One region of the Roseateles sp. DB2 genome, then DNA from elsewhere that is predicted to be linked to it. Evidence: predicted binding sites of a transcription regulator. Region 1 holds the regulator's gene; each other region holds the start of a gene.
The links. Region 1 encodes LexA, which represses DNA repair genes until DNA is damaged. Its sites were predicted from a motif close to ACTGTATNNNNATACAGT; they were not measured.
Positions count from the first base shown of each region.

Region 2: a site for LexA is predicted at 1,318-1,335, ahead of ACS5PK_RS06250 (PA0069 family radical SAM protein). Genes of this name have one in related genera too.
Region 3: a site for LexA is predicted at 1,434-1,451, ahead of recA (recombinase RecA). Genes of this name have one in related genera too.

Region 1 is NZ_JBPZGY010000007.1:196,820-199,084, reverse strand. Features, by position in the region: gene ACS5PK_RS13315 (branched-chain amino acid ABC transporter substrate-binding protein) at 1-844, shown strand, start outside; gene lexA (transcriptional repressor LexA) at 1,108-1,800, opposite strand; gene ACS5PK_RS13305 (asparaginase) at 1,910-2,265, shown strand, end outside.
Region 2 is NZ_JBPZGY010000003.1:265,389-267,653, reverse strand. Features, by position in the region: gene ACS5PK_RS06255 (phosphoethanolamine transferase) at 1-116, shown strand, start outside; gene ACS5PK_RS06250 (PA0069 family radical SAM protein) at 157-1,317, opposite strand; gene dnaB (replicative DNA helicase) at 1,465-2,265, opposite strand, start outside.
Region 3 is NZ_JBPZGY010000018.1:51,740-54,004, forward strand. Features, by position in the region: gene ACS5PK_RS20235 (sensor histidine kinase) at 1-568, opposite strand, end outside; gene ACS5PK_RS20240 (response regulator) at 645-1,316, opposite strand; gene recA (recombinase RecA) at 1,487-2,265, shown strand, end outside.

The DNA of each region.
Region 1 (2,265 bases):
GATTGGTCACCTGAACTCGGGTACCTCCATCCCTGCGTCCAAGGTGTACAGCGACGCTGGCGTGCCGCAGATCAGCCCCTCGGCGACCAACCCCAAGTTCACGCGCAATGGCTACAAGACCACGTTCCGCGTGGTGGCCGATGACGTGCACCTGGGTGGCACGCTGGGCAAGTACGCTGTGACGCAGCTCAAGGGCAAGTCCATCGCAGTGATCGATGACCGTACTGCCTACGGCCAAGGTGTGGCGGACGAGTTCGAGAAGGGCGTGAAGGCCTCCGGTGGCAAGGTGGTGGGCCGCGAGTTTACCAACGACAAGGCGACGGACTTCAGCTCGATCCTGACCTCGTTGAAGGGCAAGAAGCCCGACGTGATTTTCTTCGGCGGTATGGACGCTGTGGCCGGTCCGATGCTGCGCCAGATGAAGCAGCTGGGCATCGAAGCGAAGTTCATGGGCGGCGACGGCATCTGCTCGGGCGAGCTGCCCAAGCTGTCGGGCGGCACCATGGGTGACGGCCAGGTGGTGTGCGCCGAGGCTGGTGGTGTGGAAGGCGAATCCAAGAAGTCGATGGAAGACTTCAAGGCACGCTTCAAGGACAAGTACAAGGTCGAGGTGCAGATCTATGCACCGTACGTGTACGACGCGCTGAACGTGATGGTGGCGGCGATGGTGAAGGCGGGCTCGGCTGAACCCGCGAAGTACCTGCCGGTGCTGGCCAAGACCGAAGGCTTCAAGGGCGTGACGGGCACGATCAGCTTCGACGGCAAGGGCGACATCAAGAACGGCGCCCTGACCCTGTACACCTACAAGGGCGGTGCCCGCGAGCAGATCGCGGTCGTGCGCTAAGCACGCCTGCCCAGCAGGCTGAGCCTGCATGGGTCAGAAAGACAGACGCCCACTTCGGTGGGCGTTTTTCATGCGGCAGCTCGCTGGAATGCGGCAACTCGCTGGATGCCCAAACTTGGCAAGACCTGACCCCGTGATCTTGTGCCAGCGGTGCGCAATGGCTTGATGGCAGGCCTGCACCGAAAGGGCATCCAGGCGAAGAAACGCACGGTGGCCCGCTGCTACCACGCCCCCTCGGGCGCCTTGGCTGCGGTGCAGCGGCCTCAGAACTGATTGCGGATCAGTCCCACAGCCAGCCCTTCAATGGCGAAAGGTTCGTCACCAGTGACGATGATGGGCTGGAAGTCCGGGTTCTCGGGCAGCAGGCTGATGTGCTGGCGCTCTTTGCGGAAGCGCTTGACCGTGACTTCTTCTCCGATGCGTGCCACGACGATCTGACCGTTCTTGGCCTCGGCGCATTTCTGCACCGCGAGCAGATCGCCGTCCATGATGCCGATGTCCCGCATGCTCTGGCCACGCACGCGCAGCAGGTAATCCGGCTTCTTGGCAAAGAGGCCGGGTTCGACGCTGTACTGCTGCTCGATGTGCTCCTGGGCCAGGATGGGGGCACCGGCCGCCACGCGACCCACCAGCGGCAGAGTCAGCTGGGCCAAGCCCGGGATGGGCAATGCAAATTGCGCATCGCTTCTGAGGGATTCGCGCACTTCGCGGGCCCTGTTGAGGGCCTTCAGTGCCGCCCCCGGCAGGCGGATGCCGCGTGAAGTGCCGCCCACAAGCTCGATCACACCTTTGCGCGCCAGCGCCTGCAGGTGTTCCTCGGCAGCATTGGCCGACTTGAAGCCCAGCTCAGCGGCGATTTCGGCACGGGTGGGTGGCGCGCCGGTTTCCTCGATACTCTGGCGCACCAGATCGAAAATCTGCTGCTGCCGGGCGGTGAGTTTGGGGCTGGCGTCCACGGGCGACCTTTCGGTGGTTGAAACTTGGGCGCTTGGAATTCCGGCGCTTGAATTCATCAGAATCTGGATGTTCATCCAGTGGCTGTATTTTTATCCAGGACTTCAGAAATTGCAAAGCAAAGTTGCGGACTTGATCGTCATCCTGGGCACCGGCGGCACCATTGCCGGCAAGGCGGCCCAGGCCAATGACAACGTAGGCTACAAGGCGGGCGAGATTGGCGTCGAGGCCCTGATCGCTGGCGTGCCTGGCCTGTCAACGTTCAGGCTGGAGGCGCAGCAGGTCGCCCAGCTGGACAGCAAGGACATGGATTTCCAGACCTGGCGCCGACTGGCCCTGGCCGTGGAAGCGCAGCTGACGCGCGATGAAGTCCGCGGCGTGCTGATCACGCATGGCACGGACACAATCGAGGAGACGGCGTATTTCCTGCATCGAGTGCTGGCGCCCCGCAAGCCGGTGGTGCTGAC
Region 2 (2,265 bases), on a different contig from region 1:
AGACCCCCATTTCCCACGACTGGCTGAGCCACACCGTGCTGGGCCTGGCCGAGGTGCACAGCGCCATCTACCGGCCGGAGTGGGACCTGATGCGCCGCTGCCGCCGAGCGCCATGAGCTCTGCAAGCCTGGCCGCGCAGGACCCGGGATCCGTGCCCTAGAAAAGCTCGCCTTGCGCAGCCGGCGGCGTTGTAGCCCGCAGTGAAGGCCGCATGAAGAGGGTCAGGTCCATGGGCGTGCGCTCCCTGTTCAGGCCCAGGCGCGCACAGGCCTTGCGCATGCGCTGCTGCAGCAACTCGGCCCACAAGCCCTCCCCTTGCATGCGGCTGCCGAAGCGCGGATCGTTGTCACGGCCACCACGCAAGTCGCGCACCCGGGCCATGACCCGCGCTGCGCGATCCGGGAAGTGCTGCTGCAGCCAGTCCTGGAACAGCGGATTCACCTCCCAGGGCAGGCGCAGCGGGATGCTGAAGGCGGCGCGGGCGCCTGCCTCGGCCGCTTGCTCCAGGATGCGTTCGAGCTCGGGCTCGTTGATGAAGGGGATCAGCGGCGACACGCTCACCCCCACCGGCACACCTGCGGCCGCCAGCGTGCGAAGCGCCTGCAGGCGTCGATGCGGCGCCGCCGCGCGGGGTTCCAGGATGCGGGCCAGGGCCGGATCCAGCGTGGTGATCGAGACATACACCGCCACCAGCCCCTGCGCCGCCATGGGCGCAATGAGGTCGAGGTCCCGCTCCACGCCCGCGGACTTGGTCACCAGCGAAAAGGGATGCCGATGCGCCGCGAGTACCTCGATGAGCTGCCGCGTGATGCCCAGCTTGCGTTCGATGGGCTGATAGGCGTCCGTGGCTGTGCCGATGCACAGCAGGCGCGGCTGGTAGCGCGGGCGGGACAGCTCGGCCTGCAGGCGCTCGGCGGCGTTGACCTTGGCCACCAGGCGGGTCTCGAAGTCCAGGCCGGGCGACAGATTCAGGTAGCTGTGGGTCGGGCGGGCGAAGCAGTAGATGCAGCCATGCTCGCAACCGCGGTAGGGGTTGATCGAGAGGTCAAAGACAATGTCCGGCGACTGATTGCTGCTCAGGATGCTCCGCACGCGCTCCTCGACCACCTGCGTCTCGGGCGGCAGCGTTTCCTCCTGCACCTGCTGTTCCAGGGTGCCCCAGCCATCGTCATAGGCCTCGCGCTGGTCCCGTTCGAAGCGATGGGCCAAGACCAAGGCACTTCCACGCCCCTTGATGGCATGCGGCCACGGCAGCGGCAGAGCCTCTTCGCGGTCAGCGAAAAGGTCGTCATCCTGGGGAGTTGGAGGCATTGTCATACTGTATATTTATACAGTAATTCCCTCGGTCACGCGAATGACCCGTCAGGCAGCGCAGCCACTGGCGCCAGCGGCACGGGCAGCAAAAAGCCCGGCGTCGCGCCTTGCGCTTCGCCGGGCCGGTCAGGCACCGTCAGCTGCTACCGATCAGTATTCGTCCCCCGCCGGACCCACATAGCCCGGGGCCAGGTTCTCGAACTTGGTGTGCATGCGCTGGAAGGCCAGCTTCACCGTGCCCACGGGGCCGTTACGCTGCTTGGCGATGATGATCTCGGCCACGCCCGGTTCCTTGCACTCTTCCTTGGTGTAGTACTCGTCGCGGTAGATGAACATGATGATGTCGGCATCCTGTTCGATGGCGCCCGATTCGCGCAGGTCGGACATCATGGGCCGCTTGTCCGGCCGAGTTTCCACGCTTCGGTTCAGCTGCGAGAGCGCGATCACCGGGCAGCGCAGTTCCTTGGCCAAGGCCTTGAGGCCGCGGGAGATCTCGCCCACCACGGTGGCGCGGTTCTCTTCGCTCGCGCCGCCATTGCCGCTCATCAGCTGGAGGTAGTCGATGATGATGAGCCCCAGCTGGCCGCACATGCGGGCCTGGCGGCGGGCGCGGGCCCGCACTTCGCTGGGAGAGAGGCCGGGGCTCTCGTCGATGAAGATGGAGGCCTTGCCGAGCTTGTCCACGGCCTCGGAGAGCCGGCTCCATTCGTCGTCGGCCAGGCGGCCGGTGCGCAGATGGCCCTGGTCGATGCGGCCGATGGAACCCACCATACGCAAGGCCAGCTGGGCGGCGCCCATTTCCATGGAGTAGATGACCACCGGCAGGCCTTCGTTGATCGCCACGTTCTCGCCAATATTGATGGCGAAGGCCGTCTTGCCCATGGAGGGGCGCGCTGCCAGGATGATCAGGTCGCCCGGCTGCAGGCCGGCCGTCATGCGGTCCAGGTCATA
Region 3 (2,265 bases), on a different contig from region 1:
GCACGGCCAGAGGCAGGATCACGAACTGCGGCAGGATCACGCCCTTGATGATCTCGTTGGTGAGGCGCGAGCGCTTGCCCAGGGTCTCGGCCACCTGCACCAGCATCTGTCCCTTGGCATTGCCCTCCGGCGTCACCCACAGATAGGCGACGCGCACGCTCTCGTTGCTGACCTCGTCGTCGCGGAAGCGCAGCTCCCAGGGCACGACGGCCTCGTCCGGATTCGGTGTGGGCAGTTCCTTGTCGCCGCTGAGGAACTCGCCGCGCGGCCCCTGGACCAGGTAGTAGACGGTGTCGGATTCGTCGGCCCGCAGCAGGGCGGCCGCTTCGGGCGAGAGCGCGTAGCGCGAGCGGGCATTGGCGGCGGCCTGGTTGCGCGGCTCCGCGGCCGCCTGCAGGCCCAGGGTACGGGCCATCTCGCCCAGCTCCCGGTCATAGGGCTTGCTGGCGATGCCCTGGGCGACCAGCCAGGTCAGGGCGACGCTGATGGGCCAGATGACCAGCAGCGGAGCGAGCATCCAGTCCAGGATCTCGCCGAACAGTGAGCGTTGACCGCTGTCAGCTGCCATCAGGCTGGGCTCCGCAGGGGAAAGGCAAGACCTGACCCCGCACGGGGTTCAGGGGCCTGGCGAAGCTGCGGCGCATTCAGCCGGGGATCTTTTCCAGGCAGTAGCCCAGGCCGCGCACGGTGGCGATGCGAATGGGGCCCTGCTCGATCTTCTTGCGCAGGCGGTGGATGTAGACCTCGATGGCGTTGTTGCTGACTTCCTCGCCCCATTCGCACAGGCGTTCCACCAGTTGGTCCTTGCTGACCAGACGGCCGGCGCGCTGCAGCAGCACTTCCAGCAGTGAGAGCTCGCGGGCCGAGAGCTCCACCATCTGCTCGTTGATGTAGGCCACGCGGCCAGTGGCATCAAAGGACAGTGGGCCGTGCTTGATGATGCTGGACGCCGTGCCCAGGCCCCGGCGGGTGAGGGCGCGCACGCGGGCTTCCAGTTCCTGCAGCGAGAAGGGCTTGGCCATGTAGTCGTCCGCACCCAGGTCCAGACCCTTGACGCGCTGCTCCACGCTGTCAGCCGCCGTGAGGATCAATACCGGCATGGTGGCGCCACGGCCGCGCAGCTTGCGCAGCACCTCCAGGCCGTGAAGGCGGGGCAGGCCCAGGTCCAGGATGACCAGGTCGAATTCATGGGAGGCCAGGGCCGCATCGGCTTCGGTGCCGGTCGAGACCTGGTCTACCGCGTAGCCGCTGGAGCGCAGGGCGCGCAACAGGCCATCGGCCAGCACTTGGTCATCTTCCGCGATCAGGATGCGCATCGGTGTCTCCTTGGCCTTTGTCGCCTGGATGGCATGAGCGACAGCTTTCCTCCATTCTAGGGACTGAAATCGGTTGCGCACTCCTGCCAGCGCGTGTCAGCAGTGGATACTGGAACTACTGTACAAACATACAGATTCGGCCATAATGCGTGCACTCAAAGGAGCAATCAATGGACGCCCCCGCCAAGTCTGCAAACCCCGCCGTCAACACCGAAAAAGCCAAGGCCCTGCAGGCCGCCCTCGCCCAGATCGAAAAGCAGTTCGGCAAGGGCTCCATCATGCGCCTCGGCGAGGGCGAGAAGATCGAGGACATCCAGGTCGTCTCCACCGGCTCCCTGGGCCTGGACATTGCCCTGGGTGTCGGCGGCCTGCCGCGCGGCCGGGTGATCGAGATCTACGGCCCGGAATCCTCCGGCAAGACCACCCTGACCCTGCAGGTCATTGCTGAGATGCAGAAGCTCAGCGGCGTCTGTGCCTTCATCGACGCCGAGCACGCCCTGGACGTGCAGTACGCCCAGAAGCTGGGTGTGAATCTGCAGGACCTGCTGATCAGTCAGCCTGACACTGGTGAACAGGCCCTGGAAATCGTGGACGCCCTGGTGCGTTCGGGCTCCGTGGACCTGATCATCGTGGACTCGGTGGCCGCACTCACTCCCAAGGCCGAACTGGAAGGTGAGATGGGCGACGCCCTGCCCGGCCTGCAGGCTCGCCTGATGAGCCAGGCCCTGCGCAAGCTCACCGCCACCATCAAGAAGACCAATTGCACGGTCATCTTCATCAACCAGATCCGCATGAAGATCGGCGTGATGTTCGGCTCGCCCGAGACCACCACCGGCGGCAATGCGCTGAAGTTCTACGCCTCGGTGCGCCTGGACATCCGCCGCATCGGCTCCATCAAGAAGGGCGAGGAAGTCATTGGTTCCGAGACCAAGGTCAAGGTGGTCAAGAA